3 regions of the Cytobacillus sp. Bac17 genome follow, and region 2 is predicted to be linked to each of the others. Evidence: riboswitches for the same ligand, from Rfam matches in the RefSeq annotation. Region 2 holds a riboswitch; each other region holds the start of a gene.
The links. A riboswitch is a leader RNA that binds a small molecule or an ion and turns the genes downstream of it on or off. The one in region 2 is predicted to bind cyclic di-GMP.

Region 1: it holds a riboswitch for cyclic di-GMP, as region 2 does, so the genes downstream of both, NR125_RS23270 (response regulator) here and NR125_RS29640 (methyl-accepting chemotaxis protein) in region 2, are expected to answer to the same signal.
Region 3: it holds a riboswitch for cyclic di-GMP, as region 2 does, so the genes downstream of both, NR125_RS23660 (hypothetical protein) here and NR125_RS29640 (methyl-accepting chemotaxis protein) in region 2, are expected to answer to the same signal.

What each region holds. Positions count from the first base shown of each region.
Region 1 is NZ_JALJRC010000028.1:10-3,219, reverse strand. Features, by position in the region: gene NR125_RS23280 (hypothetical protein) at 1-364, shown strand, start outside; gene NR125_RS23275 (hypothetical protein) at 393-563, shown strand; gene NR125_RS23270 (response regulator) at 870-1,229, opposite strand; cyclic di-GMP riboswitch class I at 1,300-1,381, opposite strand; gene NR125_RS23265 (hypothetical protein) at 1,478-1,714, shown strand; partial or broken gene NR125_RS23260 (phospholipase D-like domain-containing protein) at 1,818-3,210, shown strand, end outside.
Region 2 is NZ_JALJRC010000015.1:117,893-121,102, forward strand. Features, by position in the region: gene NR125_RS17570 (YwqG family protein) at 1-234, opposite strand, end outside; gene NR125_RS17575 (hypothetical protein) at 255-677, opposite strand; gene NR125_RS29640 (methyl-accepting chemotaxis protein) at 771-1,700, opposite strand; cyclic di-GMP riboswitch class II at 1,761-1,844, opposite strand; gene NR125_RS17590 (alpha/beta hydrolase) at 2,011-3,210, shown strand, end outside.
Region 3 is NZ_JALJRC010000029.1:9,924-13,133, reverse strand. Features, by position in the region: gene NR125_RS23670 (methyl-accepting chemotaxis protein) at 1-62, opposite strand, end outside; gene NR125_RS23665 (hypothetical protein) at 114-824, opposite strand; gene NR125_RS23660 (hypothetical protein) at 880-1,248, opposite strand; cyclic di-GMP riboswitch class I at 1,363-1,449, opposite strand; gene NR125_RS23655 (DUF4317 domain-containing protein) at 1,858-3,042, shown strand; gene groL (chaperonin GroEL) at 3,176-3,210, opposite strand, start outside.

The sequences.
Region 1 (3,210 bases), on a different contig from region 2:
GTTGCCACAAACAATCAAATTGCTTGAACAGTGTTTTGCTGAATATAAAGAACGTCAGCCAAATGGAGCCATTAAAGCCTTCGGTTACTGTGAAAAATACATCATGGATCATTATGAGGCCTTAGTAGCAAGAGAACAGGCGAAAGAGGCAGCTAAAAACGTTAAGCCTTTTAAAAACACTAATTCTTATAAGACTAAGGGTATGCGAGCCAAGCCAATACGTACGGAAATGCTGCCAGATTGGTTTTCTGATGAGGACCAACAGCATGAAAAGCCTAAACTTTTAAAGAATGAGCAGCAGGAACTTGCTAAGAAGAAAGCAGATTTGCAGGAAAAACTAAAACTATTGAGATCAGGGAGTTGATACTATGGGGATCCTTTATGAATCCGTTATGCAACAGAAAAGGAATATCCTCATCAAGAGATTATCAGAACTGAATATTTTTAAGGCTCAGTCAGGAAAGAGTATTAACGATTGTGATTACGAGGAACTGAAATATGAGCTTGTACTGGCATCCTTTCGGGAGATTGATGCGGAGGCTGCACCAAATAAATGGTTTTGAAGGGAGATATGAAAAATGACTATCACAAATGTTAAGTTAGTTACTCGCTGTCCAAAATGTCTGGCCAAGGGGACTGTGATCGGCCATCGAAATAACCTCTTATTACTTGAGTGCAGGGACTGTAATAAACGTTGGAATACTTACTCCAAGACTTGCAAGAATTGTGGAAAGCCAAATTATTTCTACGTTGAAGGTCCCTGCGTGAAATGCTATTCAGAAAAACACAGCGCCATATGAATTTAAAAGCAGCGAACCTGAGCTAGCTGCTAAGTTTCCTCAAAAAAAAGACCTCTATAAAGAGGTTGTTTAGCTGACAAGCTTATTTAATGCGGGAATTAATTCATTAAAGTATGGTTTTACAATAAAATCTTTAGCACCATAATTTAAAGCTTCCACGATTAATTTAGATTGTCCCATTGCGGAGCATATAACAACTTTTGCACTTGTATCAAGGTTCTTAATCTCTTTTAAAACAGCCATTCCATCTTTACATGACATTGTTAAGTCTAGTAATACGATATCTGGGGAAGATTCCTTGAAAAGTGATATAGCTTCGCAACCATCAGAGGCTTCAGCAATTACATGATAATTGCCTTCAGACAAGGTTCTTTTAAGTACTTGTCTCATAAACATTGAATCGTCAGCAATAAGTACTTTTTTAATCATATCAAACTCCCTTTTAGAAATTAGGCAAATTAAAGAAAGGAGTTATAAGAGATTTACGAGATTGATAAATCTCGGTAACCCGGCTGCCTTAGCTTTGCCTTAGGCCCGTGGCTTTGCGTCTTTTACTTTCGTAAAATTTGCCATTATAGCTATATTAACACAGTGAATATAGTGGAAAACGACAAAATGTGACAAAAAATTGATGATTTCGTGACTTATGGATTATAAATTTCGTTGGTGGTGAGGGAATGAAGCAATTAGACTTATTCTCCTTTGCCCTTGAAGATCAGATAGCTGAACTAAAACAAGGCGAAGAGTTGGAGTTTTACAGAGGGATGGAACGGCTTCTGATCCGTCATCATGAAAAATACAAGGGCGTTTGTCATTATCAGGGACCTGATTTCTCTGGTGTAGCATTTCATCTTGATGAAAGGGAAGGATTAGATTTGTTTTTTGCCAAGATAAATAGGTGGCTGGAAGAGTAAGACAAGGAAGCAAAAGAGTAAACTAGGTATTCTTTCGAATTCTAAAAGTATACTCCCTACATTTTTTGTAAATGTTAAGAGAAAAACAAGGGAGGATTTTTAGTTGGAATGGATTTTTTATCTATACCTGATAAATACGTTTTTTATCTTAATCATAGCAATTCGGGATGTACGTAGGCCTGCCAAGGCTTTGAATTGGATAATAATCGTCCTTCTTTTTCCTATCATTGGTTTCTTGCTTTATCTTAGCATATCAAATCCTAAGTTTATTCATCGGAAAAGATTGACCTCTTCTAAAAGTGAATCTAATAAATTACCTGATACATTTGGTGATTCAGCATCGGTAATCGCCGATGCTTTACGGCACTTCACTGTGAATGGGCTACGAACGGGCCAAGTCCAAGTATTTGACAATGGAATAGCAAAATATGACCAACTCCTTGAATCCCTCCAAAAAGCACAAAAAACGATTGATCTGGAATATTTCATATTTAGGAATGACCAAATTGGTAATCGCATCACAGAACTGCTAATCGAAAAAGCAGTAAATGGAGTGCGGGTTCGTTTTATGAGAGATGGCTTGGGGAGTTATAATTTCCCGCGTAAAAAAATCCGGCAGATGGTTGAAGCAGGGATAGAATGCAGGACAATATTTCCTTTACGATTTCCTTGGATCTTTTCTTATTGGAATTATCGGGATCATTGTAGAATTGTCACAATTGACGAAAAAGTAGCTTTTACTGGATGCATGAACGTAGGATATGAATATACAGGATTGAAGCCTGACGTTGGCTTCTGGCGAGATACCCACTTGCAAATCATAGGAGATGCATTGGTCGATTTACAGACTGTCTTTGATGTTCATTGGAATATGGCAGTGCCGGAAAAAATAAAATCAAAAACTAACCTGAAAACAAAGTCTGATGTAATCAATCCAATCGGCAGAGAAGATCATGTCAGATGGTCAGCCGAAATGGGATCAGAGTTGAGCACCCTAGATTATAATGAGATAGACATATCACCAAAAACAAGGACATTGCAAAAAGCGTATATCCATACGTTGGAAGGAAACCCTGGAATTCCTACCCCATTTATTCGTCAAACTTACTTTATATGTATAACACAGGCGACTAAGACTATTGATATAACAACACCCTATTTTGTACCGGAAACAGATATTATCATGGCATTAAAGACAGCAGTAGCTCGAGGTGTCAGCGTAAGATTGCTGGTTCCTCGCCACAATAATCAAAAAATCGTGGGATTTGCAAGTCGTACTTATTATGGGGAACTTTTAGAAGCTGGTGTACAAATCTACCAGTACGACAAAGGAATGATTCATACCAAGGTGTTGACTATAGATGAGGAGATTGCTGCCGTAGGCTCAGCAAACTATGATATGAGAAGTTTTCGCCTGAATTATGAGGTATGTCAAGTCTTGTACAGTGCAGATGTGGCGAGGGAACTCACAGATCAGTTCGAACGTGATCTAATTG
Region 2 (3,210 bases):
AATGTGAGGAACTTCTTCGAAATTGATTTGCGCAAATAGATTCATATAATTTCCCTGCTCATCCTTTGGATGTTCGCTCGTTTTTGGAAGGTAGGGCTTTCCTCCGAACTTGCTTTCATAAAGTGTGGTCTCCCCTCTTTCTGCATGTATGCAGACAAACGATTTAACTGTTTTTTCCAATTCGCTCCGATGTTTTTCAAATTCCTTAGGCAGCTTTAAAGATTGATTTCCCATACTTTTTCCTCCTGTTTCTCTTAATTGGTAAGTTCATCCCAAAATTCAGCTATCCATTGCTCTAACTCCGTTGTTATTTCTTGTGAAGGTTCATCCAGAAGCTCCCCAAACAACTTGCTTCCAGGGTTTTTTTTCGATACCGGCATTCCAAGAAAAAAGTATTCGCATTCCCAAATTTTAATGATTTTTACATCTATGAGATCCCCTCTTTTATCAGAAATCCCCAGTGAAATGGAGGATCTGTATCCAGGCTGGAAAACATCTCTGCCCTCCTGATTAAATTCAGCCTCGAGTTTCAGGCCTTTCTTTGAAAAAGCCGCTTTATTCTCTCTTAGAAGCTTTTCAATTTGTTCTTTTAGTTCCTTTTCAATTCTATGAATCTTCCCCTTTAACTCTGAAGTGAATGTCCTGTGGAAATATTTCATAAAAACATCTTCTCTCATCAAAAATAAACAGAATATATGTAAATTCGCCAGCCTCATCCATTCTTCCTATCTGCAGAAAAAAAGAGCTGCTATAAAGCAGCCCACATTTTCCTATAAAATACTCTTAAAACCCTTCGCCTGTTCATCCAGCTTTCTTGCAGCTTCCCCGATATCTTTAAAAGCAGATACAGCATGTTCATTATGAACCTGGTTTTCACTTATGCCTGACTGTGATTGCAGAGTTGCGTCACTAATTTTGTTGATTTCATCTGATATTCCTTTGATGTGGGCACTGACTTCCTGGATGGAGTCCTGCACCCGGTTTGCGAGCTTTCGCACTTCTCCGGCAACGACGTTGAAGCCTCTGCCATGTTCGCCGGCACGTGCTGCTTCAATAGCTGCATTTAATGCCAGGAGGTTCGTTTGGGCCGCGATTTCACGGATTGTTTTTACGATGCTGCCGATGGATTGTGTCTGTGATTTGAGAGAATGGAGAATTTCCAGGTTCCCTTTGGACTCATAAACGAGCTTGGCTATTGCCTGAGCTGCCTCTTTGCTTCTTTCAATTCCAGCTTTTGCTTTTTCACTAAGGGCTTCTGACATTGCCTGCAGCTGGAATGCTACCTGCGCTGTATTCGTTTCCCTTTCTGTAATATCCGTAGCAACCTTTACAACACTTTCTACACTGCCATCATTCCCAAATACCGGTGTGTAAGTCGCTTCGAGCCAGATAAGATCTCCTTGCTTGTTCACACGCTGAATTTTTTCCTGAAAGCTTTTGCCATTGCGCAGATTTCTCCAAAGCTCCTGATATTCCCTGCTGGCGGTAAATTCAGGGGTGCAAAATTGCTTATGCATCATATTTGGCATTTCTTCTGCACGATATTTGACAGTGCGGGCAAAATTCTCATTTGCCCACAGCACTTTCCCGTTACTATCAAATTCAATCATAGCCAGAGAATTTTCAATTGCAGCCAAAACAGCTTCTTTTTCAAGAACCTGTGTGCTTTTAAAATGACTAGGCTTATAAGTTGTAAGCATGCTCTTCCTCTTTTCAAAAAAGTTTGTCAGAACATATCCCTACAAGAGGACTGGTCCCATGTAAGTGCTGGCCGGTTGCGCTACTAGCTCGAATTCATTAAAGCGCCCATATCTACTTGAATTCCCATTGCTTCCAACTTGTCCCGCATGTAAGGCTATAGTACTAGCATCGGTCAGTCATCACAATTCTCAATGCTCTGCTTTCATTTATACTGAAAATTCAAATAATTAATTACTAAGACCCATGATTCCCATAATTAGTAAAAGTAGAATAGAACTGTAAAAGATTATGCAGAAGGGATTGATTTATCTGAAAAATAAGCTAATTGCGTTATCACTGGCATCTGCTTTAAGCTTTTCACTTTTTCCGGAAAGAAGTTTTGCCGAGCAAACTGCTGCGGAAAACCAGGCCATAATACCTGGTGCGCATACAGTAACGCAACAATACTTTGATGGTGTGAACAACAACTGGCTGACCACCAAGAATCCCCTCCAATATCAGCAGGCGACCCTTTACGGAAACATCGGTCTTGCTCCTTATCTTTGGGGAAATGCCGCGGAAGAAACCGGATGGCATCAAATGTACAAGCCTTCTTCTGTAACGGGAACACAGGTAAATGGTATTTTTGAAGATGCCCAGTTTGTCATAAGGGTTCCGGATCACTGGAATGGCCGGCTGGTTGTTTCGGGAATCCCGGCTACAAGAAATGAAACATCAACCGACCTGCTTTTCAGCGACTATGTCCTGGAAAAAGGATATGCTTTTGCAGCGATTGATAAAGGCACCCAGGGTGACGCTGATTCAGCTGATCCATTTGCAAAAGTAAAGAATGCCTTAGCCGCTGAGGATGATAGCGTAGCAGAATGGCACCAGCGGTTCCGGCAGGTTACGAAAGCCGCACAGCGATACTTAGTCAGCCATTATTCCGATGGTCTGATCGATCCGGCAGATTCTACTGACCCGGCGAGCGATTTAGTATCGGCAGTGCATAAAATTCCTACATATGCGATGGGAATTTCCAATGGCGGATACGTCGTGCGCTATGCCCTTGAAAATGACCATCCAGAGAAGACTGGCGAACCGCGTCTTTTTGATGGAGGAGTTGATTGGGAAGGCGTGTTATGGACGGAAGAAAAGCCAAATTTAATCAGTTCTCTGACCACCGTAGTGAATCATGCGGAGGAAGCTTTGTTTGGAAGCGGCAAAATAAAGCAGAAAGCGATTAAAGAGCTATACAAAGCTGGATTGCCCAAAGGATCGGAAAAACTATGGGCCTATCATGATCAGGTATACTGGTTTGTCTCGCTGAATATCTATCGGGACCATTTCGATCCGGAAGCCCCAGGCCGTACGCATTGGAGCAATTACCTGAACTTTGTTAATGGCGTGAGAGACCGATCCTTTGATTCTGTCTTTGAAGATTATAAATATGTGACCCGTCCAAAAGAAGTGAAAGAAAATATTAAGGAAGTGGCCAATACTGGAGATATAGATGTGCCGCTCATCTCT
Region 3 (3,210 bases), on a different contig from region 2:
TAGGCAAAAAACACCGATACTCCCATTAAAATAATAATGATGCCTAGCATAATCGCTTCCATTATAATAAATCCCCTAACATCTATTTAATTGAATTAGACTTTATATGTTATTTAAAGCTCTTTTATTAGGATATATGTTCCATCTGCTACATTTGCAGGAATACCACTCAGCTTATTATTATCCTGATATTTATGGACAATATAATTTCCTTCTGTATCTTTATATTTTTTCATATTATGATATTTTTCCATGACCCGTATTGATTTAGGGTTGGTTGCTTCACCTAAAACAGCCTTTAATCCTTGGGATGATGCTTTTGCGATTAATCTATTTCCTAGCTGCTGAATAATTTCATGACGATTATGTTCAGCTATTACGCCTAACATGAAAAGGTGTAATAGTTCTCCATCCTTGATTTCATGTCCATTCTGTTTTTTATAATCTTCCATGAAACGTTTATCGACATCTTCCAAAACACGCAGAATTACATTCATATCATAAAAAGAACCTTCAAATATGTCTTCTCCGATTATCTCAGGTGCATTTGTATCTCCCGCAAGTACACCGACAACTTTATGATTAGCATCCTGTGCAACTGCGCAATATCCCTGTTCAATCGTAGAGTCTAAATAATCCTTGGTAAACTGATAGAAATCCTCATAGCCTATATTCAATTGACCTACCATTGGCTCCTGAACCCATTTCCCTGCAACCTCCACTCCTATGAATGTTCGAGCCAGACAATCAGCTGCTTTCACAATTAATTCTGGCTGATCCTTCTTTATAATTTCGTAGGTATATAGCTCTAGTGTTGTTTGCACTTCTTTACTCCCTTTCAAATGTAAAATAATGATCCCCTATTCATTGTCACGAACATTAGATGCCATGAGGCACTTTATCAACAAACGTACCTGAGAACTCAATTCTCTCAAGTGCATTCCTGATTTGCACCTGCGCAATTTTAGATGACGGTTTTACTACAAGAATATCCTTAAATCCCAATGAAGAATAAAATTGCATTGTCTGTTCAAGCTGTGGAACCACCTTTGATGGGACAGGGGTTTGATGGGTCCCGTCTACAACAAATGTATAACTTTGCCTTGATACCTTACTAATCGTATCCTGTAAATCTATCATATAACCTTCCGCATCCTCCTCTCTCATTAACCCATGAACCTGTACATGAACTTCCTTTGCGGCCTCATTAATGGCCATTTTGTATTTTTTCTTATCTACAACTATCATCGCTGATCTCCTTTGCCTGTATTCTCCATCATTTTTGCAGCTATTTAAAAGGTGTCCAAAAAAAAGACTATCCCCAAATAGACAGGGATAGCCAAATAAACGTTCTTTATTATCCTTGGCAACCCGACTGTCATTACCCTGGAGGATTTTAGACTCGTAGCTTTGCGTCCTTACCTTTCGATAAGTTTGCCTTTTCAATTTTATTAAATATAGGACTAATTTCACGATTATATTTTACTATACTATTATAAAGAACTTGCCATTTTTTGTCGATACTTGTAATTTTTATTTCTGCATCCAATTTTATTTGGAAGAGTATGTCTCCATGTTAAAGAAATAAAAAAGGCTTCCCATAAGTTTAGTCAACTTATGAGAGGCCTCAATTAAATACCTTTATGTTAACAAAATATCAGCATTCTACATTCACCTCGCCAGCGCAAACTCGGCCGGTAAAAATCAACTTCATGCTTCTCAAATCTCCAGCCAAATTTAATTAACGTATCCCTTTTCAAAAAAGCGAAAATAAAAGAGATAAATAATTTATAGAGCTGATGTATTTTGTTATTCTAGTAAATATGCATATTGGGCAGCTTAGGAGTGGATTTAACTGTGAACAAAAAAGACATCGCACAGATTCGGAAACAATTTAAATTAAATAATGACTTACTAAAGATCTCAGATATTTTTAATGTCTATATTATGAAGGAATCAAGTGAGATTTATCATTATGAAAGCCAGCCCTTTGAAATGCTGGACCAGGATCAGCAGGAGCTATTTATGGATAACTTCAAAAAGCTGCTTGGCGGCCAATTGGATGAAAAGCTCTTTGAATTAAAGTTTCAGAGGGATGCCGAAAACAGCAGTCAACTCATCCTGCATCAGGGATTGCTAAGCAGTGATGCTGAAGGCTGGATGGATCAAATGCTTCAGATAGTCGGCAAAATGCTGGGAATCCGGCAATATGAAAAGGATATTGTCGTTACATTCATTCGCGGGGAGTATCTTAAGCCAATGAAACGCCGCAACGCAGAAGCCGAGGAAAGTGAACGGGATGCCGTTTATTCTCATCCCTTTATTCTCTGCAGCATAAATAACACTCAAGAACCGAAGAAAGAATTGCTTTTTGACTATGTAGAAAAGGAATTTAAATATCATTTTACCGTTGATCCGATTATCAACCTCAAGGCTCCCATTTCAGGGTTTCTATTTCCTTGCTTTACCGATCATGCAGCTGATGTCAATCACGTCTTGTATTCAGCAGGCAAGGTACATGAGCCCGACTACCAGTTCATAGTGGACGTTTTAAACGGGGAAGAAACGATGACGGCGCAGGATGATAAAATCGTTTTTGAGGAAATTATTAAAGACGTAACAGGAGATCAGCTAAGCACAGCAACCCTTTCCAGCGTATATGAAGAGATTAACCGTATGATCGTGGAAAACGAAGAGGATGAACCGCCGAAGCTGGATTCCAAAGACGTAGAACGCGTTTTAAAAGTGAGTGGTCTCGAAGATATTAATTCAGAAAAGGTCCAATCCGCTTATCAAAAAATCATCGATGATGACAAATATGAAATAAAGGCAACCAGCGTCCTGCCCAAATTTAATTCAAAATCAATAAAAATCAGCACGAAGGCAGCCAACATATCCATCTGCCCGCAAGATCTTCGATATGTAAAACAAGTCCATTTTGACGGCAAGCGCTATCTGATGATCGAAGTGGAAGAAGATACTGTGATTGAAGGCTTCACGATGATTCCCGAAACTTTTGGCGGGGGTTCGGACAAAGAATAAATAAAAAAAGGAATTCCCGAATAGGAATTCCTTTTTTGTTTGTTATAAACAGTTTTGGGAACAGCAGGACAAGAAAACCTGTACCTATGTCCTGGTGGATGATGCTTTAAAACGTTGGGTTCAACGCTTTAAATTACATCATGCCGCCCATTCCGCCCATGCCGCCCA